Regions from separate parts of the Achromobacter sp. DH1f genome, predicted to be linked through region 1. Evidence: predicted binding sites of a transcription regulator. Region 1 holds the regulator's gene; the other holds the start of a gene.
The links. The regulator LexA, encoded in region 1, represses DNA repair genes until DNA is damaged. The targets are predictions, from matches to a motif close to ACTGTATNNNNATACAGT.

Region 1 (15,779 bases):
GTCGGCCAGCATCTGCGCAATCTCGTCGTCGCTCAAACCGTACGACGGCTTGACCGACACCGCGGCCTCGACGCCCTTGCTCTGCTCACGCGCGGTCACGCTCAGCAGCCCGTCCGCATCCACCTGGAAGGTCACGCGAATACGCGCGGCGCCGGCCACCATCGGCGGAATGCCGCGCAGTTCGAAACGCGCCAGCGAGCGGCAATCGGACACCAGGTCGCGTTCGCCTTGCAGCACATGGATGCTCATGGCCGTCTGGCCATCCTTGAACGTCGTGAATTCCTGCGCGCGCGCCACCGGAATGGTGCTGTTGCGGGGAATCACGCGCTCGACCAGGCCACCCATCGTTTCCAGGCCCAGCGACAGCGGAATCACATCCAGCAGCAGCCAGTCTTCGCCCGGTGCGCGGTTGCCGGCCAGCAGATTGGCCTGCAGGGCCGCGCCCAGCGCCACCACCTGGTCCGGGTCCAGATCGGTCAGCGGCTCGGTGCCGAACATCTGGCCCACCGCCGCCCGCACCACGGGCATGCGCGTCGCGCCGCCCACCATCACCACCCCACGCACGTCCGCCGGCTTGAGCTCGGCATCGCGCAGCGCGCGGCGCGCGCATTCCAGCGTGCGCTGGATCAAGGGTTGCGCCAGCGTTTCGAATTCCGCGCGCGTCAAGGTGCGGTCAATCGCCTGGCCGCTGGCCAGCGTCAGTTGCAGACGCGCTTCCCGCGCCTCCGACAGCGCTTCGCGCACCGCACGCGCCGACATCAGCAGGCCACGCCGATCGGCGTGCGTCAGGTCGCCCGCACCAGCCGCCGCCACCACGTGGTCGACGATCAGGGAATCAAAGTCATCGCCGCCCAGCGCGGTATCGCCGCCGGTGGAAATCACCTCGAACACGCCCTGCGTCAAGCGCAGGATCGAGATATCGAACGTGCCGCCGCCCAGGTCGTACACCGCATACACGCCTTCGGCGGCGTTATCCAGGCCGTAGGCAATTGCCGCGGCGGTGGGTTCATTCAACAGGCGCAGCACATTCAGGCCGGCCAGTCGGGCCGCATCGCGGGTGGCCTGGCGCTGCGCGTCATCGAAATACGCCGGCACCGTGATCACGGCACCGACCAGGTCGTCGCCCAGCACATCTTCGGCGCGCTGGCGCAGCACGGCCAGGATCTGCGCCGACACCTCGACCGGGCTCAGGTCGCCCTGCGCCGTGCGGATGCGCACCATGCCGGGCGCGTCCACGAATTCGTACGGGGCGCGCGTGGCGCGCGCCTCTTCCAGCGAACGGCCCATGAAACGCTTGACCGACACCACCGTGTTCAGCGGGTCTTCGGCCTGCTGCGCCAAGGGCTCGCGGCCCGTGGTCACGCGGCCGCCCGGGTAGTAGCGCACCGCCGACGGCAGCAGCACATGCCCCTGCGCGTCAGGCAGCACTTCAGCCACACTGCTGCGCACTGCGGCAACCAGGGAATTGGTCGTGCCCAAATCGATGCCCACCGCCAGCTTGCGCTGGTGCGGTGCGGGCGATTCACCGGGCTCGGAAATCTGCAATAAGGCCATGATTCTATTTTTCTGCTCAGTAGGCGGCAAAGCCTGGGCGCCCGGCGGCCAGGCTCGTCCGGATCGTCAGGCTAGGGATGGGCGTGCGCCAGCTCTTGCGCCAGCTTTTCCACGAACATCCATTCCCGCACCTTCAGGCCCGCGGCCGCGTAGTCGCGCTGTTCGTCCAACAGCCGGGTCAGCGTGGTGCGCATCTGCACGCGGGCGTCCTGCAACTCGACCTGCAGCGCCGCCAGGGCGTCAGCGTCATCGCGCGCATCGTCCAGCATTTCGCGCCAGGTCATCTGCTGCATCAGGAAAGCCGTGTCCATGGACGTGTTGCTCTCGGTCTGCAAATCGACGCCCGCCTGTTCACACAGGTAGCGCGCTCGCAACAGCGGATCGCGCAACAGCCGATAGGCCTCGTTGGCGCGGGCTGCCCACTGCATGGCCACGCGGCGTTCCGCGGGACTGGCGGTGGCAAAGCGGTCGGGATGCACCTGCGCGGCGACGGTCCGCCATGCGGTTTCCAGCGCCTGCGGGTCCAGGTCAAAGCGTGCCGGCAAGCCGAACAGGCTGAAGTGGTCGTCTCCAGCCAAGACTTACACCGTGAACGACTCGCCGCAGCCGCAGGTCGCCTTCTCGTTGGGGTTGCGGAACTTGAAGCCTTCGTTCAGGCCTTCGCGGGCGTAATCCAGCTCGGTGCCGTCCAGGTAGGACAGGCTCTTGGGGTCGACGAATACCTTCACGCCGAAGCTCTCGAAGACCTGGTCTTCGGGCGCCACGTCGTCCACGTACTCCAGCTTGTAGGCCATGCCGGAGCAGCCCGTCGTCCTAACGCCGAGCCGCAAGCCAATACCCTTTCCGCGCTTTTGCAAGTAGCGGCCGATGTGGGTGGCAGCCTGTTGGGTCAGGGTAACGGACATGTCAGTTCGCCACAGCTTCGGCCACGACCGAATGCTTTTCCTTGTAGTTCTGCACGGCGGCCTTGATCGCGTCTTCGGCCAGGATCGAGCAGTGCACCTTCACGGGCGGCAGGGCCAGTTCTTCGGCGATCTGCGTGTTGCGGATGTTCATGGCTTCGTCCAGCGTCTTGCCCTTGACCCATTCGGTCACGAGCGAGCTGGAAGCGATGGCCGAGCCACAGCCGTAGGTCTTGAAACGCGCATCTTCGATGACGCCGGCTTCGTTGACCTTGATCTGCAGCTTCATGACGTCGCCACAGGCGGGCGCGCCGACCATGCCGGTGCCCACCGAGTCGTCCGACTTGTCGAACGAACCGACGTTGCGCGGGTTTTCGTAGTGATCCAGGACTTTGGTGCTGTAAGACATATCAGTTCTCCACGTATTTCGTTGGCGCGGGCGCTCAGTGAGCGGCCCACTGCACGGTATTCAGGTCGACGCCTTCCTTGGCCATTTCCCACAGCGGCGACATGTCGCGCAGCTTGCCGACCCGGCTCTTGAGCAATTCGATGGCGTAATCCACTTCCTTTTCGGTCGTGAAGCGGCCCAGGGTGAAACGGATCGAGCTGTGCGCCAGTTCGTCGTTGCGGCCCAGGGCGCGCAGCACGTACGACGGCTCCAGGCTGGCCGAGGTGCAGGCCGAACCGCTGGACACGGCCAGTTCCTTGATCGCCATGATCAGGGACTCGCCTTCGACATAGTTGAAGCTGACGTTCAGGTTGTGCGGCACGCGCTGGTCCATGTCGCCGTTCAGGTAGACCTCTTCGATCTGCGACAGGCCGGCCCACAGGCGATCACGCAGCATGCGGATGCGCTCGTTTTCGGTGCCCATTTCTTCGCGCGCCAGGCGGAAAGCTTCGCCCATGCCAACGATCTGGTGGGTCGCCAGCGTGCCCGAGCGGAAACCGCGCTCGTGGCCACCGCCATGCATCTGCGCCTCGATGCGCACACGCGGCTTGCGGCGAACGTACAGGGCGCCGATGCCCTTGGGGCCGTAGGTCTTGTGGGCCGAGAACGACATCAGGTCGACCTTCAGCTTCTGCAGGTCGATCTCGACCTTGCCGGTCGCCTGCGCGGCGTCCACATGGAAGATGATGCCCTTCTCGCGGCAGATCTCGCCCAGGGTTTCGATATCCTGGATGACGCCGATTTCGTTGTTCACCATCATCACGGACACCAGCACGGTGTCGGGGCGCAGCGCCGCCTTGAAGACGTCCAGGTCGATCAGGCCGTCGTCCTTGACGTCCAGGTAGGTCACTTCAAAGCCCTGGCGCTCCAGTTCGCGACAGGTATCCAGCACGGCCTTGTGCTCGGTCTTGATCGTGATGATGTGCTTGCCGCGTTCCGCGTAGAAATTGGCAGCGCCCTTGATGGCCAGGTTGTCCGATTCCGTGGCGCCGGAGGTCCAGACGATTTCACGGGGATCGGCATTCACCAGCTTGGCCACTTCTTCGCGGGCGCGTTCGACGGCGTCCTCGGATTCCCAGCCAAAGGCATGGCTGCGCGAAGCGGGATTGCCAAAGTTCTCGTACAGCCAGGGCACCATCTTGTCGACGACGCGGGGGTCGACGGGGGTCGTGGCCGAATAGTCCAGATAGATCGGGCGGGTGGTCATTTCTACAACTCCTGATGCTGCTTATACGGTGGCGTTGGCCGCGACGGTCGTGGTCGGGGCATTGGCGGCGGCATTGGCGCCCCCCCCCCGATTCACACGCACCGCGCAGGCCTGCGCTTGATTGTTGGCTTCCTGCAGTTGGCGCACGCGCTGCTGATCAACCAGATCTTGCAGGGACACCGAATCCAGGTAATCCACCATCTTGCGATTCAACGTCGCCCAGAGCTCGTGCGTCATGCACTTGCCGGGCTTGCCGTCGTTGCCGCTCGTACAGTCCCGCTTGCCGCCGCAGCTGGTTGCATCCAGCGGCTCGTCGACGGCAAAGATGATGTCGGCCACGGTCACGTTGCGCGCCAGGCGAGCAAGCGAGTAGCCGCCGCCGGGGCCGCGCACGCTGTCCACGAGTTCGTGGCGACGCAGTTTCCCGAATAGCTGTTCCAGGTACGAAAGCGAAATGTTCTGACGCTGGCTGATGGCCGCAAGAGTGACCGGGCCGCTATGCTGCCGCATAGCCAGATCGATCATGGCAGTCACGGCGAAACGCCCTTTGGTAGTTAGCCGCATGGTGGGTTCCCTGTGATTCGGCAATGGCCGCCGGCGAATCCGGCGGTCAATACCCGAGTAATTGGCTCAAGTATAGCAAATTCCCGACTAATTTGGTATGGCTCCCGGCTAGAAAAAACCGCGCAGTTGCGCGGTTTTTTTCACTACCAAATTGCCCAAGGCCGCCCGTGGGCGGCCTGGTGCACCAGGGGATCAGGCCGCCTGGTACTGGGTAGCGCGCTTGCGGACCAGCTCGAGCACGCCCTGACAGGCATCTTCGAGGTAGTCGAGCACTTTGCCGAAACCGTCGGCGCCGCCGTAATACGGGTCCGGCACGGTGGCTTCTTCGAACTCGTTGGCAAAGCGCATCAGCAGCATCAGCTTGTGCTGGTAGGCCTTGGGGCACTGCTGCTGCATGGCAGACAGGTTGTCCCAATCCATGGCGAGGATGAGATCGAAGTCGCGGAAATCTTCCGCGGTGACCTGACGCGCCTCGCAGTGCGTGATCTCGTAGCCGCGCTTACGCGCCGCAGCCTGCGCCCGGGCATCAGGCGCCTCGCCGATATGAAACGCGTGCGTGCCCGCGGAGTCGATGCGAACCACATCGCCCAAACCCGCGTCGTTCACCAAATGGCGAAACACGCCCTCTGCGCTCGGCGAGCGACAGATATTGCCCATGCAAACGAAAAGTACCTTGGTCATCATGGGAGTAAGTGTGCGGGAAAACCCGAGATAAGGCAAGCTTTTTTTGCAGCGCCAGCCAGGACGGCGCGCAAATACGTCCCCTTAAATATCAACTATAAATCATATAGTTACGGACTATACTTAAGGTTGCTCGAGATGCTTTCGACAGACCGATTGTCCAAATATTGAGCATGTAAATGGAACGGTGCGCCGCCAACCACGATTCAGCAGGCTGTCAGCGCACAGATACATTTAGATACCCCAATACGGTCAGACCGCCCCATCCAACAGCACCCGCTGCTTCAACGCGTTCAGCGCGTCGCGCGCTGCCGCGGCCTGTTCGAACTCCAGATTGCGGGCGTGGTCCATCATCAGCTTTTCCAGGCGCTTGATCTCGCGCGCCAGGGCCTTTTCATCCTTCAGGAATTCCGCGGGCACCGCGGCTTCCAGGGCGTCGTGCTGTACCGGCGCCACGATGCCGTCGATCAACTCGCGCACGGCCTTGTGCACGCCACGCGCCGTAATGCCGTTGTCGGCATTGAACTGCAGTTGCTTGGTACGGCGGCGGCTGGTTTCCTCCATGGCGCGCTGCATCGAATCGGTGATGCGGTCGGCATACAGGATGGCGTGGCCGTTCAGGTTGCGGGCCGCCCGGCCGATCGTCTGGATCAGGCTGCGCTCGGACCGCAGGAACCCTTCCTTGTCAGCGTCCAGGATGGCCACCAGGGAAACTTCCGGAATATCCAGGCCTTCACGCAGCAGGTTGATCCCCACCAGCACGTCGAACGTGCCCAGGCGCAGGTCGCGGATGATTTCGACGCGTTCCACCGTATCGATGTCCGAGTGCAGGTAGCGCACCCGCACCCCGTGCTCGGACAGGAAGTCCGTCAGGTCTTCGGCCATGCGCTTGGTCAGGGTGGTGACGAGCACCCGCTCGCCCTGCCCCACGCGCGCCTTGATCTGGCCCAACAAGTCGTCCACCTGTGTGCGGGCAGGCAGCACCTCGACAATCGGATCGACCAGGCCGGTGGGACGAACCACCTGCTCGATGACGTTGTCGGTGTGCTCTTTCTCGTAGGCGGCGGGCGTAGCCGACACGAACACGCATTGGCGCATCCGGGCCTCGAACTCCTCGAGCTTGAGAGGCCGGTTGTCCAATGCCGACGGCAGGCGAAAGCCATACTGCACCAGCGTCTCTTTGCGCGACCGGTCGCCGCGATACATGGCACTGAGCTGGCCGATGGTGACGTGGCTTTCGTCGATGAACATCAACGCATCGGACGGCAGGTAGTCGATCAGCGTGGGCGGCGGATCACCCGGAGCCGCGCCCGACAGATGGCGCGAGTAGTTCTCGATGCCCTTGCAGAAGCCCAGCTCCTGCAGCATTTCGAGGTCAAAGCGGGTGCGCTGCTCAAGGCGCTGGGCCTCGACAAGGTGGCCGTCATCGACAAAGCGTTTGACTCGTTCGCGCAGTTCTTCCTTGATGGTCTCGATGGCGCGCATGACCGTGTCGCGCGGCGTCACGTAGTGCGAGCCGGGGTAGACGGTAAAGCGCGGCAGCTTCTGGCGGATACGGCCGGTCAGCGGATCGAACAGCTCCAGGCTTTCGATCTCGTCATCGAACAAGGTCAGCCGCAGTGCCAGTTCGGCGCTTTCGGCCGGGAAGATGTCGATGGTTTCGCCGCGCACCCGGAACACGCCGCGCGTGAATTCCGCGTCGTTGCGGGTGTACTGCATCGCCACCAGGCGCGCCAGGACCTCGCGCCGCGAGATCTGGTCGCCGGCGCGCAGGATCAGCACCATCGCGTGGTAGTCGCCCGGGTTGCCGATACCGTAGATACACGACACCGTGCCGACGATGATCGTGTCGCGGCGTTCCAGCAGACTCTTGGTGGCCGACAGCCGCATCTGCTCGATGTGCTCATTGATGGACGAGTCCTTTTCAATGAACAGGTCGCGCGTGGGCACGTAGGCTTCGGGCTGGTAGTAATCGTAGTACGACACGAAATACTCGATGGCGTTCTTGGGGAAGAACTCGCGCATCTCGGCGTACAGCTGGGCTGCCAGGGTCTTATTCGGGGCCAGAACCAACGCCGGCCGCCCGAGCTGGGCAATGACGTTGGCCATGGTGTAGGTCTTGCCCGACCCGGTCACGCCCAGCAAGGTCTGGAACATCAGGCCATCCTGGATGCCCTGCACCAGGCCCTCGATGGCCGCGGGCTGGTCGCCGGCGGGCGGGTACGGTTGGTACAGATGAAACGGGCTGTCCGGAAAATCCACGAACCCGGCCCCTGCCGGGCCCGCACCGGGTACAGCCGTAACGGGGGCAGCGCCGGTCGATGCGATGGTCGATTCGCTGGCTGCGCCAGCGGTTGCACCAGCGGCCGCCGCGCCCGCAGCACTCGGGTCTATTGCGCTCTTAGGCATGCTAGACTGTTCCCAGGGTAAACCCCCCATTATCCACAGCACTTCCCACTGCGTCCACTCACCCTCAGCAGAGTCCCATGAGCACCCTTTTCGATTCCGTCGAACTCGCGCCGCGCGACCCCATCCTTGGTCTGAACGAACAATACAACGCGGATACCCGCCCCGGTAAAGTCAACCTGGGCGTTGGCGTGTACTACGACGATCAGGGTCGGATTCCCCTGCTGGGCGCCGTGCGCAAGGCCGAAATCGCCCGCATCGAAGCCGCCGCTGCCCGCGGCTACCTGCCGATCGAAGGCATCGCCGGCTACAACCAGGGCGCGCAAGCCCTGCTGATCGGCAAGGATTCCCCGCTGGTCACCGAAGGCCGCGTCCTCACCACCCAGGCTCTGGGCGGCACCGGCGCCCTCAAGATCGGCGCCGACTTCCTGCGCCAGCTGTTGCCGACCTCCAAGGTCCTGATCAGCGATCCCAGCTGGGAAAACCACCGCGCGCTGTTCGAACGCGCCGGTTTCGAAGTCGGCACCTACGCCTACTACGACGCCGCCACCCGCGGCCTGAATTTCGACGGCATGCTGGCTGCCCTGAAGGCCGCGCCGGCCCAGACCGTCGTCGTGCTGCACGCTTGCTGCCACAACCCCACGGGTGTGGACCCCACCTTCGAACAATGGCAGCAGATCGCCGCCGTCGTGAAGGAAAACAACCTGGTCCCGTTCCTGGACATCGCCTACCAGGGCTTCGGCGATGGCCTCAAGGAAGATGCCGCCGTCGTGCGCCTGTTCGCCGACCTGAACATGACCATGTTCATCAGCTCGTCGTTCTCGAAGTCGTTCTCGCTGTACGGCGAGCGCGTCGGTGCCCTGACCGTCGTAGCCGGCAGCAAAGACCAGGCCACCCGCGTCCTGAGCCAGCTCAAGCGCGTCATCCGCACCAACTACTCCAACCCGCCCACCCACGGCGGCACGATCGTCTCGACCGTCCTCAACACGCCTGAACTGTTCGCCATGTGGGAACAGGAACTGGGCGCCATGCGCGACCGCATCCGCCTGATGCGCAAGCACCTGGTCGAGAAAATCAAGGAACACGGCGGCAAGCAGGACTTCAGCTTCGTGCTGCAGCAGCGCGGCATGTTCTCGTATTCGGGCCTGTCCTCGGCCCAGGTCGACCGCCTGCGCGAAGAGCACGGCGTCTACGCCGTCTCCAGCGGCCGCATCTGCGTCGCCGCCCTGAACAGCGGCAACATCGACCAGGTCGCCAAGGGCATCGCCGCGGTGCTGTAAAGCGCCTCGCAAAGCCGGCACCTGCCAGACGGGACCTTCGGGTCCCGTTTTTTATTGCACGCCTGCCATGGCCGCTTGCCGCCGCAATCGACACCCGCTTGCTTTTTTGCGTTATGTCCCCCAGAATGCTGCTGTATATATGTACAGTCCGACCCCAACGGATCATCGCCATGGCCAGCAAACTCACTGATCGTCAACAGCAAATCCTGGACCTCATCCGGCAAACCGTCGCGCGCACAGGCTTTCCGCCCACCCGCGCCGAAATTGCCCTGGCCCTGGGATTTCGCTCGCCCAACGCGGCCGAAGACCATCTCAAGGCCCTGGCCCGCAAAGGTGCCATCGAACTCACGGCCGGCGCCTCGCGCGGCATCCGCCTGAAAGACGCCTCGGCCTCCCCCACGCAAGCCGCCCTGCCCCTGCCGGGCCTGGCGCAACTGCTCCTGCCGCTGGTAGGTCGAGTGGCCGCGGGCAGCCCCATCCTGGCCGCCGAGCACGTCGAACGCGAAATCGGCGTCGACTCCAGCCTGTTCGCCCAAGCGCCCGACTACCTGCTCAAGGTCCGCGGCATGAGCATGCGCGATGCCGGCATCCTCGAAGGCGATCTGCTCGCCGTCAAGAAAGCCTCCGAAGCCCGTAATGGCCAGATCGTGGTGGCCCGCCTGGGCGACGACGTCACCGTCAAGCGCCTGCAACGCCAGCATGGCCGTATCGAGCTGCTGCCCGAAAACCCCGACTTCGACACCATCGTGGTCGAAGCCGACCAGGAATTCGCCCTTGAAGGCATAGCGGTCGGCCTGATCCGCACGCACGCGCTGCATTGATTCGGCACTGAACCGCGCGCCGGGCGGGCCTTTCAGGCCTTGCCAAGCCACGCACAGCGCCCACTTCGCCCGCGTAGTTCAGGCACACTGCCGTTCAGAGGCAAGCCCCAAAAAAGAAACCCCGCCATGGCGGGGTTTCTTTTTGAAGGCGCTGCTGGCAGCGCCTTGCAGGCCGGGATCAGTGCTTGAGCACCGGATCCGTCGAACCCGGCTCGGCCGGCTTGGCCACCAGCGGTTCCTTGACCGCCTCGTCTTCAGCCAGCGGTTCGGGCAGACGCTCCAGAGCCAGTTCCAGCACCTTGTCGATCCAGCGGACCGGCACGATCTCGAGATGGTTCTTGACGTTGTCCGGGATCTCCGCCAAATCCTTGACGTTTTCTTCCGGGATCAAGACCGTCTTGATGCCACCGCGGTGGGCGGCCAGCAGCTTTTCCTTCAAGCCGCCGATCGGCAGGACTTCGCCGCGCAGCGTGATTTCGCCGGTCATGGCGACATCGGCGCGCACCGGGATGCGCGACAGCGCCGACACCATGGCCGTGGTGATCGCGATACCCGCGGACGGACCGTCCTTGGGCGTCGCGCCTTCCGGCACGTGCACGTGCATGTCGTGCTTCTCGAAGACGCTGTCGGCAAAGCCCAGGCGACGTGCCCGCGAGCGCACCACCGTACGAGCCGCTTCGACCGATTCCTTCATCACGTCACCCAGCGAACCGGTGCGTTGGATCACGCCCTTGCCGGGCATGTCTGCCACTTCGATCGTGAGCAGGTCGCCACCGACTTCCGTCCAGGCCAGGCCGGTCACTTGGCCGATCTGGTTTTCCTTTTCGGCCATGCCGAAGGTGTAGCGGCGCACGCCGAGGTAGTCGCTGAGGTTGTCGCCCGTGACATTGACCGGCTTGACCTCGAGAGTCTTGCCTTCGGCCTTGGCACGATCGGTCTGGGTCAGCAATTGCTTGATGACCTTGCGGCAGATCTTGCCCACTTCGCGTTCGAGCGCACGCACACCGGCTTCGCGGGTGTAGTAGCGCACGATGTCGCGCAAGGCGCTGTCATCGACGGTCAGCTCGGTATCCTTCACGCCGTTGTTCTTCATCAGCTTGGGCAGCAGATGGTCGCGGGCGATGTGGATCTTTTCTTCCTCGGTGTAACCCGACAGGCGGATCACTTCCATGCGGTCCAGCAGCGCCGGCGGAATGTTCAGCGTGTTGCTGGTCGCCACGAACATGACGTCGGACAGATCGAAGTCGACCTCGATGTAGTGGTCCTGGAACGTGTGGTTCTGTTCAGGGTCCAGCACTTCGAGCAGCGCCGACGAGGGATCGCCGCGGAAATCCATGCCCAGCTTGTCGATTTCGTCGAGCAGGAACAAGGGATTGCGCACGCCGACCTTCGACATGTTCTGGACGATCTTGCCCGGCATCGAACCGATGTAGGTCCGGCGATGGCCGCGGATCTCGGCTTCGTCGCGCACGCCGCCCAGGGCCATGCGCACGAACTTGCGGTTCGTGGCCTTGGCGATGGACTGGCCGAGCGAGGTCTTGCCGACGCCCGGAGGGCCGACCAGGCACAGGATCGGCGCCTTGACCTTGTCCACGCGCTGTTGCACGGCAAGATATTCAAGGATGCGTTCCTTCACCTTTTCCAGGCCGTAGTGGTCGTTGTCCAGTACGGTTTCAGCGTTGGAGATGGAATTGTTGATCTTGCTCTTCTTTCTCCAGGGGAGATTGATGAGCGTATCGATGTAGTTGCGCACCACGGTGGCTTCGGCCGACATGGGCGACATGAGCTTGAGCTTCTTGAGCTCGGCATCGGCCTTCTTACGTGCCTCTTTGGGCATGTGGGCAGCGATGATCTTCTTTTCGAGCTCTTCGATGTCCGCGCCTTCTTCGCCTTCGCCCAACTCTTTCTGAATGGCCTTGACCTGCTCATTCAGGTAGTAGTCGCGCTGGCTCTTTTCCATCTGCTTCTTCACGCGGCCGCGAATCCGCTTCTCGACCTGGAGGATGTCGATTTCGGTTTCCAGCTGCGTGAGCAAGCCTTCGAGGCGCTCGGAGGTGCCGACGATCTCGAGCATTTTTTGCTTCTGCTCGAGCTTCAGCGGAAGATGCGCGGCGATCGTGTCGGCCAGGCGGCCGGCGTCATCGATGCCGGCGAGCGAGGTCAGGATCTCCGGAGGGATCTTCTTGTTCAGTTTGACGTATTGCTCGAACTGGGCAACGATCGCGCGGCGCAGGGCCTCGGTTTCGGAGCCTTGGACGGCGTCCGGTTCGATCGGGGTGACCTGGCACGTAAAGTGCGAATCGGCGTCTTCGATGCTGTTGATGCGGGCACGCTGGGTGCCTTCGACCAGCACCTTGACGGTGCCGTCGGGCAGCTTGAGCATCTGCAGGATACCGGCAACGCAGCCGATCTCGTAGACGTCTTCGGGGGTGGGATCATCCTTGCCGGCGGACTTTTGGGCCACCAGCATGATGCTCTTGCCCGCTTCCATCGCAACCTCGAGCGCGCGAATCGAGCGCGGACGGCCGACGAACAGCGGGATGACCATGTGCGGGAACACTACGACATCGCGCAGTGGCAGCAGGGGAAGGTCGATCGGGTCGGAAGGCAGGGTCTGGCTGGCAGACATAGGAGGTTCCTCGGTATGACTCGGCGTATCGGGGACAGGATGACCGGGTATACCCGGGCATCTTCGTCAGTTACGTCTGTTATGGGAACAATAGCCGAAAATTCAAGATCCCGGCTGCCGGATAAACAAAACGGCAAAAAAAACAGCGGCCGGTATCCCTTGTTTTCTTGGACACGCCCCGAGAGCATGCGTTCAACGCCTGGCCCCGAGGTAAAAAAACCCGTTACGAGAACGGGTTTTTCTGAAATAACCGTCAGGCCGCGGCGTCGCGGACTTCTCCGCGCTCGGGCTTTTCGGCGGCGCTTTCTTCGTCCGCGTAGATCAGCAAGGGCTTGCCCTCGCCTTCGATCGCGCCTTCGTCCAGCACCACGCGCTTGACGTTGCCTTGCGACGGCAGGTCATACATGGTGTCGAGCAGGGCCTGCTCGATGATGGAACGCAGGCCGCGGGCGCCGGTCTTGCGCTTGAGCGCCTTGCGGGCGATGGCCTTCAAGGCGGCCGGGCGCACGTCCAGCTCGGCGCCTTCCATGGCGAACAGCTTCTGGAACTGCTTGAGCAGGGCGTTCTTGGGCTCGGTCAGGATCTGGACCAGCGCGGCTTCGTCGAGCTCGTCCAGGGTGGCGACCACCGGCAGACGGCCGACCAGTTCGGGGATCAGGCCGAACTTGATCAGGTCTTCGGGTTCGACTTCCGAGAACAGCTCGCCCACGCCGCGTTCGGACTTGGCGCGCACGGAGGCCGAGAAGCCGATGCCCGACTTTTCGGTACGGTCGCGGATGACCTTTTCGAGTCCGTCGAAGGCACCGCCGACGATGAACAGGATGTTGGTCGTGTCGACCTGAACGAAGTCCTGGTTGGGGTGCTTGCGCCCGCCCTGCGGGGGCACCGAGGCCACCGTTCCTTCGATCAGCTTGAGCAAGGCCTGCTGCACGCCTTCGCCCGATACGTCGCGGGTGATGGACGGGTTGTCGGACTTGCGGGAAATCTTGTCGATTTCGTCGATGTAGATAATGGCGCGCTGCGCCTTCTCGACTTCATAGTTGCAGTTCTGCAGCAACTTCTGAATGATGTTTTCGACGTCTTCGCCCACGTAACCGGCTTCGGTCAGCGTGGTGGCATCGGCCATGACGAACGGAACGTTCAGCATACGCGCCAGCGTTTGCGCCAGCAACGTCTTGCCCGACCCGGTGGGGCCGATCAGCATGATGTTGCTCTTGGACAACTCGACTTCGTCGCCCTTGATTTCGCCGTGGCGAATGCGCTTGTAGTGGTTGTAGACGGCCACCGCCAGCATGCGCTTGGGCGAGGTCTGCCCAATGACGTACTGGTCGAGGAACGTCTTGATCTCAGCCGGAGTGGGCAGTTCGGAACGAATCGCCGCGCGCGCGGTAGCCTGCGCTTCCTCGCGGATGATGTCGTTGCACAGGTCTATGCATTCATCGCAGATGAATACCGACGGACCCGCGATCAGCTTGCGGACTTCGTGCTGGCTTTTATTGCAAAACGAGCAATGCAGCACTTTTGCGTCTGCCGATCCCTTTTTTTCTGGCATATGTAGTCGTATCTCAGGTAAAGAAGCGCCGGACCGGGTAAACGGCCCGGCGCCTGCGCTTACTCAAACGTGGCGGTAGCGGGTCAGACTCAACCGGGAAGTCAGCCTTCCGAACGGGAGGTCATCACCTTGTCCACCAGTCCATACGATACCGCATCTTCGGCGGACATGAAGTTGTCACGTTCCGTGTCCAGGGCGATGCGCTCGATCGACTGGCCGGTGTTGTCGGCCAGGATGCGATTGAGACGCTCGCGCAGATCCAGGATCTCGCGAGCCTGGATCTGGATGTCGGAGGCCTGCCCCTGGGCGCCGCCCGAGGGCTGGTGGATCATGATGCGCGAGTTGGGCAAGGTGAAACGCTTGCCCTTCTTGCCAGCCGCCAGCAGGAAGGCGCCCATGCTGGCCGCCAGGCCGGTGCACAGGGTCGACACGTCCGGCTTGATGAACTGCATGGTGTCGTAGATGGCCATGCCCGCGTACACCGACCCGCCAGGCGAGTTGATGTACAGGGAAATGTCCTTGTCAGGATTCTCCGATTCCAGGAACAGCAACTGCGCCACGACCAGGTTGGCCGTTGCGTCGTTGACCGGGCCCACCAGGAAGATGAGCCGCTCGCGGAGCAGACGCGAATAGATGTCGTAGGCGCGTTCGCCGCGCCCCGACTGCTCGATCACCATGGGAATGTAGCCCAGGCCGGTGGGGGTCACCGACGACCCGCCATTCATTGCCGCATAGAAATCGGTGAATCTCTGCATAGTGTTACGCCATCCCCATCAACTGATCGAAAGGCACCTTTTCTTCGGTGACCTTGGCCTTGTCCAGAACGTGTGCAACGACGTTGTCTTCGAGCACGATAGCCTCGATTTCAGCACGACGTTGACGGTCAGCCAGGTAATAGCTGACAACCTGGGCGGGTTGTTCGTAGTTTTCCGCGAATTCTTCGATGCGGGCACGAACCTGTTCCGGCTTGGCTTGCAGCTGGGCTTGCTTGACCAGTTCGGACACCAGCAGACCCAGGCGCACGCGGCGCTCGGATTCGGTGGAGAAGGCTTCGGCGGGGATCGGCACGGACTCGGCGTTCGGCACACCGCGTTGCTTGAGCTCTTCGCGGGCAGCGGCGATGCGGCTTTGCACGTCGTTGTCGACCAGGGCCTTCGGCACGTCGAACTTGCCGGCTTCGACCAGGGCGTCCATCACGCTGGACTTGGTACGGCCTTGCGAGCGGACCTTGACTTCGCGTTCGATGTTGCTGCGGATGTCGGCCTTCAGCTTTTCGACGTCGCCTTCGGCCTGGCCGAGGGACTTGGCGAATTCAGCGTTCAGCTCGGGCAGGACGCCTTCAGCCACTTCCTTGACGGTGATGGTGAATTCGGCGGTCTTGCCGGCGACTTCCTTGCCTTGGTAGTCGTCAGGGAACTTCAGCGGGAAGACCTTGGATTCGCCAGCCTTCAGGCCGCGGGCGGCTTCTTCGAATTCCGGCAGCATGCGGCCTTGGCCGAGCACGAACGGGAAGTCTTCGGCCTTGCCGCCTTCGAACGGCACGCCGTCGATGGTGCCGGCGAAGTCGAGGGTGACGCGGTCGCCGTCTTGCGAGGCGCGGCCTTCACGGGCTTCGAACGTGGCGCGCTGCTTGCGCAGGACGTCCAGGGTCTGTTGCACTTCGGCGTCGGTGACGGCGGTGTCAAAGCGGGTGACGGTCAGTGCCGACAGGTCGGGCACGGCGACTTCGGGGTAG
Region 2 (15,779 bases), on a different contig from region 1:
GCCACGGCCTGCTGACCCCCGCCCATTCCTCCCCCACGCCTGTTGTCTCCAGCCTGGAGCCGCAATCATGACGTTCAAGTTCCGCTTCGCCGGCCCATGCCGCGAGATTCCCACGGACCTGGATTTCCAGGAGCAACGCAAGGCCTGCCAGAAAATGGGCGAAAAGGCCGGCACGGATTGCTCGATCGAGTTGTTCTTCGGGTTTTTCTTCGATGGCACGCGCAACAACATGTATGTGTCGGACAAAGCGCGAGACAACACGCAGACGAATGTGGCGAGGTTGCATAACGTATTTGACGATAAGAAAGACCCTAGCTACAGCGCGCGCCAACACCGATTTCGTACCTATGTCGAAGGCGTGGGGACTCCTTGCGTAGATAAGGTGGGTGATCCGGGAACTGGCGTGCATGCGCAGGCGGGAGCCGCAGCGGGATGGGGGGGAGAAGGTCGCATCAATTGGGCTCTGCTGGAATTCCAGAACCATCTGTATTTTCATTACACAGAGCGAGACCTGTTCGAAGACCTGCGCCAAAGTCCCAGAGCCCTGGTTCGGGAAATGAGTACGGATATGTCGATGTCCGGCTTGCAGATCGAAGAGCTGGCAAAGGGCGCCACCCTTCCTTTTGGACCAACGCCTGGTGACGCGGCGGACGTGGCGATTCGACGCGCCCAAGGTCTGGCTTCATCTGTTTGGAGAGTTCTGAGCGTTCATAAAGCCAGACCGAACAATATGGCACGCTATTCCGTGTTGTCGCGTCGTAACCGTGATATGCGGCAGATGCTGTCCGGCTACCTGTCCACAAATCCAAAAGTGGAGCGCATTCGCGTCTCTATCTTTGGTTTCTCTCGTGGCGCGGCCGAGGCACGGGTGTTTGCCAATTGGCTCAAGGACGCCTGCGATGTTCCCGAAGGAATGTCTTTTTACACCCCTCGCGGCGACGGCGTCTTGCGCCTTGGGGGCATTCCTGTGGTCATCGATTTCATGGGCTTGTACGACACCGTGGCCTCGGCCGGCATTGCACAGTCGGCGCCTGGCGAATTGTGGGACGGCCACGGCGCGTGGGCAAGCAAGGAAGACATGGAAGTTCCAAGTATGGTCACTCGCTGCGTCCATATGGTCGGGGCGCACGAAGTGCGAGGATCATTTCCGCTGGACTTGATTGATGGTCGTGGCTTTGAAGAGATCGTCTATCCGGGGGTGCATTCAGACGTGGGAGGCGGCTACAAGCCTGCAGAGCAAGGCCGAGGGATGGCGGATAACGATAAGTTGTCGCAAATTCCTCTGTGCGATATGTATCGGGAAGCCGTGACGGCCGGCGTGCCCTTGAGGTTGCACACGGCGCCTGCTCGCGACAAGGCCCGGTTTGAAGTGTCGGCCAACCTGCGTAATGCATTCAATGCCTACGTCGAGAACACTCGCGATATATCCAGTGGGCAATCATCGACCCGCCGAATCATGTACAACCACTACGTTCAGTACGTGCGCTGGCGACGCCTTCGTGTTGATCGCGGGCCTGAGTGGCTGGGCGGCATTCCCAGTGCGCTACGGGCCAAGGCGAACAATCCTCAGGACTACGAGGATCTGGTGCAAGCCAACGACGAGTTGCTGCTGGAGGTTCGAACGTTGACTGCGAACAATGCGCTTGAACGCAGCTCAACCCCGAATGTGATGCCGGGTGCGGAAGGCGCTCGGCTCTATGACAGTGTCATGTTGGCATTGCGAGGCAACAAAGAGAAGATGTGGCTGGATCAGATGCGCACCGTCTGGAACCTTCCTGGCAGGCCCGTCGCCGCGGTGATTGATCTTCTGGACAATTATGTGCACGATTCAAGGGCCTGGTTCAAGCCTCTGGGCAAGGATGACGACGTGTGGATGAGCATCCAGCGTGATCGTCTCAAGCAATTGGACCAGCGTGAAAAGCTGGCCGAACGATATGTATCGACCGGTCGGGCTGACCTGGCCTGGCCAATGATGCCCAGCAAGGAAGAGCGGGCAGAGTTGGTTGCCTATCGAGCAAATCCCAATGCCGTGCCGTTGCAGGCCGGTGGACGGGAGTTTTACTCTCAATGGGGCTATTTGCGCTGGCGCTCTGTCTACTCCAATCCTCAGGTTCGGGCGCAACGGGAGGCGCAGCAGGACCGGGAGAATACGCAGCGTGCCCTTCAGAACATGCCGATCAATTTCAACGCGATTCCCAGGTTTTAGTCATGCAGTCCTCAAGCATACGTAAACGTCGCTCGTTGTCTCCCTATTTATTTCGTGCTGCTCGGCTTGTCGTTCCCGGGATCCTGGTTGTGGCACAAGGACTGGTTGCCACGCTTTCCTGGGCGCAACACGCACCCGCGCCGGAGACGATTGCTTTGCGGCTTGGAATCGTCAACTACCTGGGTGAAGGGTTGAGCCCTGTCTACATAAACCAAGGTTGGGCGGGAAGCGTTCGTTCTCAAGCCTATACCTCCAGTACCTGCTGTGTTTCGGTACCAAAGAAATGGGTGCCTGGCATGACAATGCGGGTCGAGTGGAATTCGGATTCCATGTTCGAGCGCGGACAAAACGCGTTGATGGTGTGGGACGCGCCTGTCTTGCCTTACGACATTTCGTATAGCGGCTATGCATGGGCGGTGTTTCTACCCAGCGGGGAGATATTCGTGCAGCCTTCGGCATCTGGTCCTGGCGCTGAAGGGTTCATGAATGGGTTGCCTGAACCCGGTAAGGCGACCGAGGCTGAATTGAAGCAGTTCATCGAGAAGACTCAACCCAAGCCTTGACCCCCGGGCGACCGCGCACCTCGCCCGCATCCCCGCCAGGCGCCACCCCGGCAGGCGGCCCGCGGCTGTTATGATGCCTGGATATATAACCAGTTGTCAGGCCGGCCTTTGCGCGCCTGGCTGCCAGCCCCGCGCGCCATGTCCGACCCGACCCTTCCGCCTTCCAACAGCCGTCCCGACCCCTTGGCCGACCTGAATCCGGCCCAGCGCGAGGCCGCCGAATTCGGCGTGGCCGGCGCGGGTGACGACGGTCCCTTGCTGGTCATCGCCGGGGCGGGGTCAGGCAAGACCAACACTTTGGCGCACCGGGTTGCTCACCTGATCCTGAACGGCGCCGACCCGCAGCGCATGTTGCTGTTGACGTTCTCGCGCCGCGCCGCCCAGGAAATGGAGCGCCGCGTGGGATCGGTGCTGCAACGGGTCATGAACCTGCGCGGCACCCAGCAGGCGCCGTCGCTGCCGTGGGCGGGTACGTTCCACGCCATCGGGGCGCGCCTTTTGCGCGATTGCGCCCAGCGCATCGGCCTGTCCGAAGCCTTCACCATCCATGACCGGGGCGACGCCGAAGACCTGATGGGCATGGTCCGGCACGAGCTTGGGCTGTCGTCCACCAAGTCGCGCTTTCCGCTCAAGGGCACCTGCCTGGCGATCTATTCGCGGGTGGTCAACAGCCAGACGCCGGTGGCCGACGTGCTGCACGGCGCCTTTCCGTGGTGCGCCCAATGGGAAGACGAACTCAAGAACCTGTTTCGCGCCTATGTGGCGGCCAAGCAGGACCAGCAGGTGCTCGATTACGACGACCTGCTGCTGTACTGGGCCGAAATGATGGGCGATGCGGCCATTGCCGCCGACGTCGGCGGGCGCTTCGACCATGTACTGGTGGACGAATACCAGGACACCAACCGCCTGCAATCGGCCATTCTGCTGGCCATGAAGCCGGACGGCCGCGGCCTGACGGTGGTAGGCGACGACGCCCAGTCCATCTATTCGTTCCGCGCCGCCACGGTGCGCAATATCCTGGATTTCCCAACGCAGTTTCCCAAGCCGGCGCGGGTCATCACGCTGGACCGCAATTACCGTTCGACCCAGCCCATTCTCACCGCGTCCAACGCGGTCATCGGCCTGGCGACCGAGCGTTACGCCAAAGACCTCTGGACCGACCGCACGTCGTCACAACTGCCCGAACTGGTCACCGTCAGCGACGAAGGCGGGCAGGCCCGCTGGGTGGCCGATCAGGTGCTGGCCCAGCGCGAGGGCGGCGCCACGCTGAAGTCGCAGGCGGCGCTGTTTCGCACGGCCAGCCACAGCGCCGCGCTGGAACTCGAACTGACCCGTCGCAATATCCCGTTCGTCAAATTCGGCGGGCTGCGTTTCCTGGAAGCGGCCCACGTCAAGGACCTGCTGTCGCTGTTGCGCTGGGCCGAAAACCCGCGCGGCCGCATGGCGGGTTTTCGCGTGGTGCAGTTGCTGCCCGGCATCGGGCCGGCCACGGCCGGCAAGCTGATGGACGCCATGGCGCAGTCGGCCGAGCCGCTGCGCGCGCTGCGCGAATTCAAGCCGGGCGCGGCGGCCCAGGCCGAGTGGGGCGCGTTTGCCGATACCTACGCCGCGCTTGCCGACCCGGGCCTGCGCTGGCCGGCCGACGTCGACCTGGCCCTGCGCTGGTACGCCGGCCAGCTCGAACGCCTGTACGACGATGCCCGGGTGCGCAAGACTGACCTGGACCAGCTGGTGCGCATCGCCGCCGGCTACCCGTCGCGCGAGCGTTTCCTGACCGAACTGACGCTGGACCCGCCCGATGCCACCAGCGACGAATCCGGCGCCCCGTCGCGCGACGAAGACTACATGATCCTGTCCACCATCCATTCCGCCAAGGGCCAGGAATGGAAGGCCGTGTACGTGCTGAATGTGGTCGACGGCTGCATTCCGTCCGATATGAGCACCGGCACGGCCGAGGAAATCGAAGAAGAGCGCCGCCTGCTGTACGTGGCCATGACGCGCGCCAAGGAACGCCTGCAACTGATCGTGCCGCAGCGCTTCTACGTGCACCAGCAGACCGGCATGGGCGACCGCCATGTGTACGGGTCGCGCACCCGCTACATCACCAACGCCATGCTGCCGCTGTTCGACCACCTGCCCAAGCTGCCCGACCTGCCCGGCAGTCCGCGCGAACCCAAGTCGCCCCAGGCGCCGCAGGTCGACGTGGCCAAGCGGGTGCGCAACCTGTTCGCCTAGGGGGGCCTCGGCAGGGACGGCAGATGGGGCTGACCGGCTGGGGCTGAACAGCGGCGCTGGGCTATCATCGGCCCATATCGATACGCTGTTTCCGCAAGGGCTCGCATAGCCGGAGGATGCCTATGTCTACCGAAGAAAACGCCGCCACCGATCCCCACAAAGGCGAGGTCGTGGCGTCCATTGCCTATGTGAACGGCAGGCGCGAGCGCGAGGTGCCCATCAGCGAGGTGGGCCAGTACGTCAATCAAGACCGCAGCATGCTGTGGGTGGGGCTGCGCAACCCCAGCCCCGAACTGCTGGGCCAGGTGGCCCGCGAGCTGGGCGCCTGCGACAAGAACCAGGAAGAAATGCTTGAGCCGCACCGCCGGCCCAAGATCATCGACTACGGCAACATGGTGCTCATCGTGGCCATCACGGTCGAGGTCGAAGCCGAGCGCCCCATCTTCGGCGAAACCCAGTTCCTGATCGGCGAAGGGTTCCTGGTCACCGTGCGGCGCGGCGCCACCGCCGGCCACAGCCCCTTGCGCGAACGCCTGGAAGCCTCGCCCGACCTGCTCAAGCGCGGCAGCGACTACGTGGCCTCCGAACTGCTGGACTGGCTGGTGGACCGCTACGTGGCCGCCGCCGGAAAGATCGAATCGGTGGTCGAGGGCGCCGAGCAGAAGCTGCTGATCCGCGGCGCGAAAGATTCCGACATCCGCAAGCTGTACCGCCAGCGCCGCGACCTGCTGCGCATCCATACCGTGGTGTCGCCGCTGGTCGAGATCAGCCGCCGCCTGGCCCGGGTCGAGATGTCGGCCGTGGACGAGCACGCCCGGCCGTATTTCGGCGAAGTGGCCGACCGCGTGTCGCGGGTCGATGAACTGTTCAACGCGCTGCGCGAATCGCTGGCCTTCGCCTTTGAAGCCAGCCTGATGATCGGCCAGGCCGCGCAGAACGACACCACCCGCAAGCTGGCGTCCTGGGCGGCCATCCTGGCCGTGCCCACCGCCATCGCTGGCATCTACGGCATGAACTTCAAGTTCATGCCCGAACTGGAATCGCCGTTCGGCTACCCCATCACCCTGGGAGTGATTGTCTCGGTCTGTTCGTTCCTGTACTGGCGGTTCCGCAAGTCGGGCTGGCTGTAGCCACGTCAGGGCGGCGGGGGGGGCACCGCGCCTTGCCTGCGCCGCCCGGGCTTGTGGCACACTGCCTCTCGTTTCCCTATCCGGAGCCCGGCTCGTGCGCGGCAAATCTCCCTTTGGCGGCGCCAGCAAGCTGACCGCCCTGATCGTCGCCCTGGTCCTGGCCGCGGCCGGCGCCCTGGTCAACTGGCTGCAGCCGTCGGGGCAGGGCGGCCAGCGGCCCGGCGCCAGCGCACCGGCCTCTCAAGGCAAGCCCGGCGCCGCGCCTGCTGGCGGTGTGCCGGCCGGCAGCTATACCCTGACCGGCATGATCGTCAACGTCGCCGACGGCGATACTGTCACGCTGCGCGCGCCCGACGGCCAGCGCCGCATCCGCCTGGACAGCATCGACGCACCCGAAGAGGGCCACGGCGCCGACCAGCCCGGCCAGCCCTACGCCGAGGCCGCGCGCAAGAACCTGGCCGACCTGGTGGCCGGCAAGACCCTGACTGCGCAGTGCTACGAAAAAGACCAATACGGACGCGACGTCTGCGCGCTGATCCTGGACGATGGCCGCTCGGCCAACCGCCTGCAGGTCGAGGCCGGCTATGCCTGGGCCTACACCGCGCGCCAGGGCGCCTATCTGCACGACCAGGCCATGCCCGGCCTGCAACGCCAGGCCAAGGCCGCCGGCCGCGGCCTGTGGGCCGGCAAAGACCCCATGCAACCCTGGAAATGGCGCTACGACTGCTGGCGCCAGCGCCAGTGCGGCTGACCCGCCCGGCATCCTAAGGGGATGCCTGGGTACTGGGGCAGGGGCACCTTTGCTATCCTCTGTCGCACTGAATAGAAGGAAAGGTTTCCATGCTTGCTTTGAAGCGGCTTTGGGCGGCGGCCATGCTGCTGTTGCTGGCGTTGGCGGGCTGCTCCCAGGAAAGCAGCCCCATCAACAGCCCGTACCCGTCCGGCGCCGAAGGCCAGAACACCCTGTATTCCGCCTTCGTCAAGCGTTCGCCCAAATACCTGGACCCGGCCAGCTCTTATTCCGGCGACGAAACCCCTTATACCTACAGCATCTATGAGACGCTTTACGGGTACCACTACCTCAAGCGGCCGTACGAGCTGATCCCGCGGGCCGCCGCGTCCATCGACCCGCCGGTCTACCTGGATGCGCAGGGCAAGGTCCTGCCGGCCGACACGCCGGGCGAGCAGATCGCCGAAAGCGTCTACGACATCAAGATCAAGCCGGGCGTGCGCTTTGCGCCGCACCCCGCCTTCGCCCGCAAGACCGACGGCAGCTACGACTACTTCCCGCTTGCGCCGGAAGACCTCGAAGACAAATACGCCATTCCCGACTTTCCCCGCACCGGCACGCGCGAGCTGGTCGCCGACGACTACGTCTACGCGTTTCGCCGCCTGGCCAGCCCGCGGGTGGTGTCGCCCATCTATTCGCTGATGGCCGAATACGTCAGCGGCCTGAAGGACTACGGCGACCGCCTGCGCCAGCGCGACCAGGCCTTGCGCCGCGACCTGCCCGGCGGCGCGGGCGCGTCCTGGCTGGACCTGCGCGAGCCCGACGGCTTCACCGGCGTGCAGGCGCTGGACCCGCACACGCTGCGCATCCGCGTCAACGGCAAGTACCCGCAGTTCAAGTATTGGCTGGCCATGACCTTCACGGCGCCGGTGCCCTGGGAAGCCGACCGCTTCTACAACCAGCCCGGCATGGCCGAGCACGACCTGTCGCTGAACACCTGGCCCGTCGGCACCGGCCCCTACATGCTGGCAGAATCGCTGCAGAACCGCCGCCACGTACTGGCGCGCAACCCCAACTTCCACGGCGAGCCCTATCCCTGCGAAGGCGAGCCCGGCGACAAGGCGGCCGGCCTGCTGGCCGACTGCGGCAAGCCCACCCCCTTCATCGACCGCGCGGTATTCAGCGTCGAAAAAGAGGCCATTCCGCTGACCGGCAAGTTCATGCAGGGCTACTACGACGTGCCGCAGATCGAGCGCGGCGAGTACGGCGTGGCCATGCTGGTGGCCGCGGGCGACAGCCAGGACAAGGCGCGCAAGTACCAGGAACACGGCATCCGCCTGCCCACCACGGTCGAAACCGCCAACTGGTACATGGGCTTCAACTGGCTCGACCCGGTGGTGGGCAAGGGCGACACGCCCGAGCAGGCCGAAAAGAATCGCAAGCTGCGCCAGGCCATCAGCATCGCGTTCGACTGGGAAGAATACGTGGCGGTGTTCGAGAACAGCCAGGCGTCCGTGGCCTACGGTCCGGTGCCGCCCGGCGTGCTGGGCTACCGCGAGCCGCCCGAAGGCGTGAACCCGGTGGTCTACGACCTGGTCGACGGCAAGCCGGTGCGCAAGTCGGTCGACGTGGCCAAGCGCCTGCTGGCCGAAGCCGGCTACCCCGACGGCCGCAACGCCGTGACCGGTGCGCCCCTGGTGCTCTACTACGACTCGATGCAGGGGGGCGGCTCGAATCCCACGTTTGACTGGATGCGCCGCCAGATGGCCAAGATCGGCGTGCAGATGGATGTGCGCGCCACCGACTACAACCGCTTCCAGGACAAGATGCGGCGCGGGTCGGCGCAGATCTTCCTGTGGGGCTGGAACGCCGACTACCCCGACGCCGAAAACTTCCTGTTCCTGCTCTACGGCCCCAACGCCAAGGCCCAGGACGGCGGCGAAAACGCCGCCAACTACGACAGCCCCGAATACAACCGCCTGTTCGAGCAGATGAAGTTCCTGGACGACGGCCCCGAAAAGGAAGCCCTGATCGCCCGCATGGTCGCCATCGTGCAGCGCGATGCGCCCTGGATGTTCGGCTACTTCCCGATGTCAGGCGGCGCCTACCAGCAGTGGGTCGGCAACGCCAAGCCCACCCAGATGGTGCGCAACACGCTGCAGTACATGAAGATCGACCCAGCCCTGCGACAAAGCAAGATCGACGAATGGAATTCCCCCATCTGGTGGCCGGTGGGCCTGTTCGCGTTGCTGATCGCGCTGGCGATCTGGCCGTCGTACCTCGCGCTCAAGCGGCGTGAACGGCAGACCGCGTTTGGCCACGGTCCGCGCAAGGAGCATCAATCATGATCGGCTACATCATCCGCCGGCTGCTGTATGGCGTGCTGATCCTGATCGGCGTGAACCTGTTCACCTTCATCCTGTTCTTCGCGGTGAATACCCCCGACGACATGGCGCGCCTGGCCATCGGCGGCCAGCGCATCAGCCAGGACGCGGTCGAGAAATGGAAGGTCGAACACGGCTACGACAAGCCGCTGTTCTACAACACGCAGGCCAGCGGTTCCGCCCAACTGACCGACACCGTGTTCTACCAGCGCTCGGTGCCGCTCCTGGTGATGGACTTCGGCCGGTCCGACGGCGGCCGCGACATCGGCCGCGAAATCCAGACCCGCATGGGCCCCAGCCTGGCGCTGGCCGTGCCTACCTTCTTCCTGGGCCTGTTCGCCAGCATCGTCTTTTCGCTGACGCTGGTGTATTTCCGCGCCACCCGGCTGGACTTCTGGGGCGTGGTGGTCTGCGTGATATTGCTGTCCATTTCCAGCCTGTTCTACATCATCGCGGGGCAGTGGCTGTTCGCCAAGCTATTGCAGCTGGTGCCGTTCTCGGGCTTCGAGGGCGGGCTGGACATGGTCAAGTTCCTGGCGCTGCCGGTGCTGGTGGCGATCGTGTCGCGGCTGGGGCCCGAAGCCCGCTTCTACCGTACCCTGTTCCTCGAGGAAATCGGCAAGGATTACGTGCGCACCGCGCGCGCCAAGGGGCTGGCCGAACGCGTGGTGCTGTTTCGCCACGTGCTGCGCAACGCCATGCTGCCCATCCTGACCAGCACCGTGGCCGCCTTGCCGCTGCTGTTCATGGGCAGCCTGATCGCCGAGTCGTTCTTCGGCATCCCCGGGCTGGGCAGCTACACCATCGACGCCATCAACGCACAGGACTTCTCCATCGTGCGCGTCATGGTCTTCCTGGGGGCGTCGCTGTATATCGTGGGGCTGATCCTGGCCGATATTTCCTACACGCTGGCTGATCCCCGCGTTCGATTCGAGTAGCCGCCATGCCCCAATTCGTATTCCTCTGGACCGATATTGCGCTGTGGCTGATGGTGCTGGGCGCGCTGACCTACGCCTGGCGGGTGCGCCGCAGCCCGAACCTGCGCTCGACCTGGGCGCGCGTGGCGCGCGATACGCCGGCCATGTGTTCCGCCGTGGTGCTGGCGGCGTTTGCCGTGGTCGGCCTGCTCGACTCGGTGCACTACCGCCCCTTGCTGCCGCCCGCGCCGGGCGTTGCCGCCGACGCGCCGCGCGTCTATGCGCCGGCCGTCAAGTCGGCGCTGGACGGCCTGTTGAGCGGCTCGGTGCTGACGCGGCCCGAGAAAACCTATTCCCGTCCGCTGGCCGTGCGCCAGTTCACCAAGGAAACCCTGCTGGTCGATGACAAGCCGGTGCGCGATTTTCCGCGCCTGCGGGCGGCGGGCACGCACTTGGCCGACCCCGACCGAGACTATGCCGGCGACCTGTCCCGACGGCTGGGCCTGGGGCTGGCAGCCGGCCTGGCGGTGGCGCTGGCCGGCACGGGCCTGCTGTTCGCCGGCCTGGCCCGGCGCGCGGGCGCGTCTGCGGCAGCCCAGGCGCTGTTCGGCGGCCATTCGGATGTGCCCTGGCGCGCCATGGCCATCACCTTCACGCTGCTGTGCCTGGCGGCCGGGGCGCTGGCGGGCCTGTCCACCGGCTACCACGCGCTGGGCACCGACCGCATCGGCAACGACGTGCTGTGGCAGGCCCTGAAAAGCATTCGCACCGCGCTGGTCATCGGCAGCCTGACCACCCTGGCGATGCTGCCGCCGGCCATCGTGTTCGGCATCGCGGCCGGCTATTTCAAGGGCAAGGTCGACGACGCCATCCAATACCTCTACACCACCATCACCTCGATTCCCGGCGTGCTGCTGGTGGCCGCCTGCGCGCTGATGATGCAGGTCTACATCGATAACCACGCCGACCTGTTCGATACCTCGGCCGCGCGCGCGGACCTGCGCCTGTTCCTGCTCTGCATGATCCTGGGCCTGACCGGCTGGGCCGGCCTGTGCCGGCTGCTGCGCGCCGAAACGCTCAAGCTGCGCGAGCTGGAATACGTGCAGGCGGCGCGGGCCTTCGGCGTGTCGCACTGGCGCATCATGACGCGCCACCTGCTGCCCAACGTGGCCCACCTGGTGCTGATCACCGTGGTGCTCGAATTCTCGGGGCTGGTGCTGTACGAGGCCGTGCTGTCCTATCTGGGCATCGGCGTGGACCCCAGCATGAATTCGTTTGGCTCGATGATCGATGGCGCGCGGCTGGAAATGTCGCGCGACCCCATGATCTGGTGGAACCTCATGACCGCCTTTCTGTTCATGCTGGCGCTGGTGCTGGCGGCCAACCTGTTCGCCGACGCCGTGCGCGATGCCTTCGATCCGCGCACCCGCCGCTACAAGCCCAGCCGCCTGCCGGGCCTGGGCCTGTTCGGCCGCCGCCCCGACGCCGTGCTGGCCGCCGACGCCCGCTCATCCAAGCCCGGAGACGCCCCGTGACGCATGACACCCCATTGCTGGCCGTGCAGGGCCTGGACGTCGATATTGCCGGCGAAAGCGGCATGACGCATGCGGTCAAGCGCCTGCAGCTGGCCATTTCGCAGCGCCAGACCTTTGCGCTGGTCGGTGAGTCCGGCTGCGGCAAGAGCATGACGGCGCTGGCGTTGCTGCGCCTGCTGCCGGATGCCGGGCGCATCGTGGGCGGCCAGATCGAACTGGACGGCGAAGACCTGAACCGCCTGCCCGAAAGCGCCATGCGCGGCGTGCGCGGCGGGCGCATCGGCATCATCTTCCAGGAACCCTCCACCAGCCTGAACCCCGTCATGCGGGTGGGCGACCAGATCATCGAAACGCTGGTGGCGCATACGCCGCTGCGCGGCGCGGCCGCACGGGCGCGGGCCATTGACTGGCTGCGCCGGGTGGGCATTCCCGAACCCGAGCGGCGCGTGGACGATTACCCGTTCCAGTTTTCGGGTGGCCAGAAGCAGCGCGTCATGATCGCGATCGCGCTGGCGGCCGAGCCGCTGCTGCTGATCGCCGACGAACCCACCACCGCGCTGGACGTCACCGTGCAGGCGCAGGTACTGGACCTGCTGGCCGACATCCAGCAGGAAATGGGCATGGCCGTGCTGCTCATCACCCACGACCTGGCGGTGGTGAAGAACGTGGCCCACCACGTGGCGCTGATGCGCGGCGGCGAGATCGTTGAAAGCGCCAGCGCGGAAGAATTCTTTCGCGCGCCCAAGCACCCGTACGCGCGCCAATTGTTCGATGCCATTCCTACCTTCGAGAAGCGGGGCGTGCCGCTCAGCCAGCCGGGCCGCGACGCCCAGGCACAGGACCCGGCCGCCGCCCGGCGCCGGGTGCGCGATCCCGGCGTGGTGCTGGACGTGCAGGACCTGAAGGTGCACTACCCCGTGCGCAAGGGGCCGCTGCGGCGCGTGGTGTCGTGGGTCAAGGCCGTCGACGGCGTCACCTTCACGCTGCGCGCCGGTGAAACGTTGGCGCTGCTGGGCGAATCCGGCTGCGGCAAGACCACTACCGGCAAGGCGCTGCTGCGCCTGATCGACGGCGCGAATATTTCCGGCCGCGCCATGCTGCAAGGGCAGGACCTGCTCTCTGCCGACCGCAGCCGCTTGCAGCGCCTGCGCCAGGACATCCAGATCGTGTTCCAGGACCCCTACGCCTCGCTGGACCCGCGCATGCGGGTGGGCGACATCCTGGACGAGGGCCTGGCATCCCTGCGCCGCGGCATGAGCGCGCAGGATCGCGCGGCCCATGCCGCCCGGCTGATCGAACGCGTCGGCCTGCCGGCCAATACGCTGGCGCGCTATCCGCACGAGTTCTCGGGCGGACAGCGCCAACGCATCGCCATCGCGCGGGCCCTGGCGGTCGAACCCAAGGTGCTGATCTGCGACGAGCCGACCTCGGCGCTGGACGTGTCGGTGCAGGCGCAGATCCTGGACCTGCTGCGCGAATTGCAGGAAGAATTGGGCATCGCCTATCTCTTCATCACGCACAATTTCGGCGTGGTCGAATACCTGGCGGACCGCATTGCCGTCATGGAGGGCGGGCGCATCATCGAATTGGGCGAAGCCGACACCGTGCTGCACGCGCCGCGCCAGGACATGACCCGGCGGCTGCTCGAGGCGGTACCGCGCTTGCAGTTCGGCCCCTTGTCCGCCGACTGAAACCCGCGCAAGCCCCTCGCGCCCCGGCGGGCGAGGGGCCGCGGTTTCGTGCAATACTGTCGTTTCGAACCCCGCGAAAAACGACCTTCCGATACCGCCGGCCCCGCGCCGCCCGGAACGTCGCGCACACGTCACCCCGCATTTGCGTCAGGTTGGCCAGCGATCCCCCGACATCCCGTCGGACCGTCACGAGCAGCAGCGCCCACAACGCGCCTTGCCCGTACTACCGGAACGCGCCATGAACCTCGCCATCCCCGCAGCAAACTCCCTGTCCCATGCCCGTATCGCCATTGTCGGCGCCGGCCTGGGCGGCCTGACGCTCGCACGCGTCCTCCACCGGCACGGCATCGCCGCCACCGTGTTCGAAGCCGATGCCTCGCCCGACGCGCGCAGCCAGGGCGGCTTGCTGGACATCCATGCGCATAACGGCCAGATCGCCCTCAAGGCCGCCGGCCTGCTCGAGGCCTTCCTGGCCCTGGCGCTGCCCGGCGAGGACGCCAAGCGGGTCGTCGACCGCCATGGCCGCATCCTGTTCGATCGCCCTGGCCAGACCCAACCCGCCCGGCCCGAAATCGACCGGGGCGCGTTGCGCCGCTTGCTGGTCGCATCCTTGCCTGACGGCACGATCCAATGGGGTCACAAACTTGCCCACGCCGACGCTTTGGGCGATGGCCGGCACCGCCTGGCATTTGCCCAGGGTGCATCGTTCACCGCCGATCTCGTGGTGGGCGCCGACGGCGCCTGGTCACGCATCCGGCCGCTGCTGTCGGCGGCCATGCCGACGTACGTCGGCACGACCTTCATCGAAACACGTTTGGTCGATGGGGACCGCCGCCATCCCGCCAGTGCACAACTGATCGGCCGCGGCACCCTGATGGCCGTCGAGCCCGGCCAAGGCATCCTGGGCCATCGCTACGCGAACGGTACCCTGCAAGCCTATGTGGCGTTGAACCGGCCGCAGGCCTGGTTCAGCGCGATCGACTTCACCTGCCGGCCGTCTGCCCTGGCGCGGATCGCGCAGGAATTCGACGGCTGGGCTCCCGCATTGCACGCGCTGGTGACCGAAGGCGACGCCGACCTCATCGTCAGGCCGCTGCATGCCTTGCCGCTCGCGCATCGTTGGGATCGTGTGCCCGGCGCGACCCTGGTCGGCGATGCGGCGCACCTGATGTCTCCGTTTGCAGGAGAAGGCGCCAACCTGGCCCTGTACGACGGCGCCGAACTGGCCCATGCGCTGTGCGCGCATCCTGCCGACATCGAGGCGGGCCTGGCCGCGTACGAACAGGCCCTGTTTCCCCGCAGCGCGTTAGCCGCTACGCAGACCGCTCGCAACCACGAACACTTTTTCGGCGCGCACGCGCCAGCCAGCGTGGTGGCATTGTTCGCCCGGCATTGAATCCGCCCACCGCCACCGACCTGGAACGAAGGCCCGACGGTCGGGCAACCCAAAGAAAACCGCGCCCCGGTCCTTGCGGATCGGGGCGCGGTGCGTGGGCCGCCTGCGCGGCCGGATGTCACTCGTGTGCGCTGCGTGTTTCCAGCCACACCAGGGTGTCGTGCCGCAGGGCGCGGACACATTGCGCCAGGAAAGCATGCACCACTTCCAGCTCGGCGGCGTCGTAGCGGCGCGCCATCAGCACTACCGCTTCAGCCACCCACTGGCGTTCCTGGGCCAGTTGCTGGCACGCTTCCTCGACCGGCCGGATCACGATCATCCGGCGGTCCAGCGGGTGGCGGCCCCGCTGCACGTACCCGGCGGCTTCCAGGCGATTGATCAAGGCGGTGGCGCCGCCGGAGCTGATGCCCATCAGCTGGGCCAGCTGGCCCGTGGGCAGGGCATCGAACTCCATCACCAGTTCCAGCGCTTTCAGATCCGCCAGGGGGATACCCAGTTTCTCCGCCAGGGCCGACTGGCACGCCGCGTTGTACACGGCGAACTGCCGACCCAGCATCAGGGCGATATCGTCAAGCATTCCGGGCCGCAGATCGTTGTTGCGAGATTCAGGCATCACGGTCACATGCTCGTGGTGAACGATGGTTTCTTGTTGCAGCATGGTTCGCTCCCTCACGGATCCGGTGGATTACTTCTTGCCCGACGCGCCGCCGAGCAGGCCGCCCAGCAATCCGCCGTTGTTGGTGCCGTTGGTGGTAGTGGTGCCGCCAAGCGCTGCCGTCACCCCGCCCAGCAATCCACCCAACAGGCCGCCGTTGTTGGCCGTGCCCGCGGCGCCGGCACCGGCACTTGCCCCGGCACCCGCACCCGCGGCTCCCGCGCCTGCGTTGACCGTCGCACCGCCCGTCACCCCGCCGAGCAAGCCGCCGAGCAGGCCGCCGTTGGCACCCGCCGTACCGCCCGTCGCGCCGCCAGCCGTACCCGTCACGCCGCCA

Region 2: a site for LexA is predicted at 2,846-2,863, ahead of U858_RS0128410 (ATP-dependent helicase). Genes of this name have one in related genera too.

What each region holds. Positions count from the first base shown of each region.
Region 1 is NZ_AYMF01000006.1:359,104-374,882, reverse strand. It holds gene hscA (Fe-S protein assembly chaperone HscA) at 1-1,554, opposite strand, end outside; gene hscB (Fe-S protein assembly co-chaperone HscB) at 1,626-2,132, opposite strand; gene iscA (iron-sulfur cluster assembly protein IscA) at 2,136-2,459, opposite strand; gene iscU (Fe-S cluster assembly scaffold IscU) at 2,461-2,865, opposite strand; gene U858_RS0104515 (IscS subfamily cysteine desulfurase) at 2,900-4,111, opposite strand; gene iscR (Fe-S cluster assembly transcriptional regulator IscR) at 4,133-4,675, opposite strand; gene U858_RS0104505 (low molecular weight protein-tyrosine-phosphatase) at 4,868-5,359, opposite strand; gene uvrB (excinuclease ABC subunit UvrB) at 5,609-7,765, opposite strand; gene U858_RS0104495 (amino acid aminotransferase) at 7,843-9,042, shown strand; gene lexA (transcriptional repressor LexA) at 9,213-9,863, shown strand; gene lon (endopeptidase La) at 10,042-12,492, opposite strand; gene clpX (ATP-dependent Clp protease ATP-binding subunit ClpX) at 12,746-14,044, opposite strand; gene clpP (ATP-dependent Clp endopeptidase proteolytic subunit ClpP) at 14,146-14,799, opposite strand; gene tig (trigger factor) at 14,804-15,779, opposite strand, start outside.
Region 2 is NZ_AYMF01000036.1:1,171-16,949, forward strand. It holds gene U858_RS0128395 (DUF4123 domain-containing protein) at 1-71, shown strand, start outside; gene U858_RS0128400 (DUF2235 domain-containing protein) at 68-2,206, shown strand; gene U858_RS35110 (DUF3304 domain-containing protein) at 2,209-2,769, shown strand; gene U858_RS0128410 (ATP-dependent helicase) at 2,908-5,004, shown strand; gene U858_RS0128415 (magnesium and cobalt transport protein CorA) at 5,127-6,134, shown strand; gene U858_RS0128420 (thermonuclease family protein) at 6,229-6,885, shown strand; gene U858_RS0128425 (ABC transporter substrate-binding protein) at 6,975-9,212, shown strand; gene U858_RS0128430 (ABC transporter permease) at 9,209-10,186, shown strand; gene U858_RS0128435 (ABC transporter permease) at 10,192-11,700, shown strand; gene U858_RS0128440 (ABC transporter ATP-binding protein) at 11,697-13,391, shown strand; gene U858_RS0128445 (NAD(P)/FAD-dependent oxidoreductase) at 13,630-14,787, shown strand; gene U858_RS0128450 (MarR family winged helix-turn-helix transcriptional regulator) at 14,906-15,445, opposite strand; gene U858_RS0128455 (collagen-like triple helix repeat-containing protein) at 15,473-15,779, opposite strand, start outside.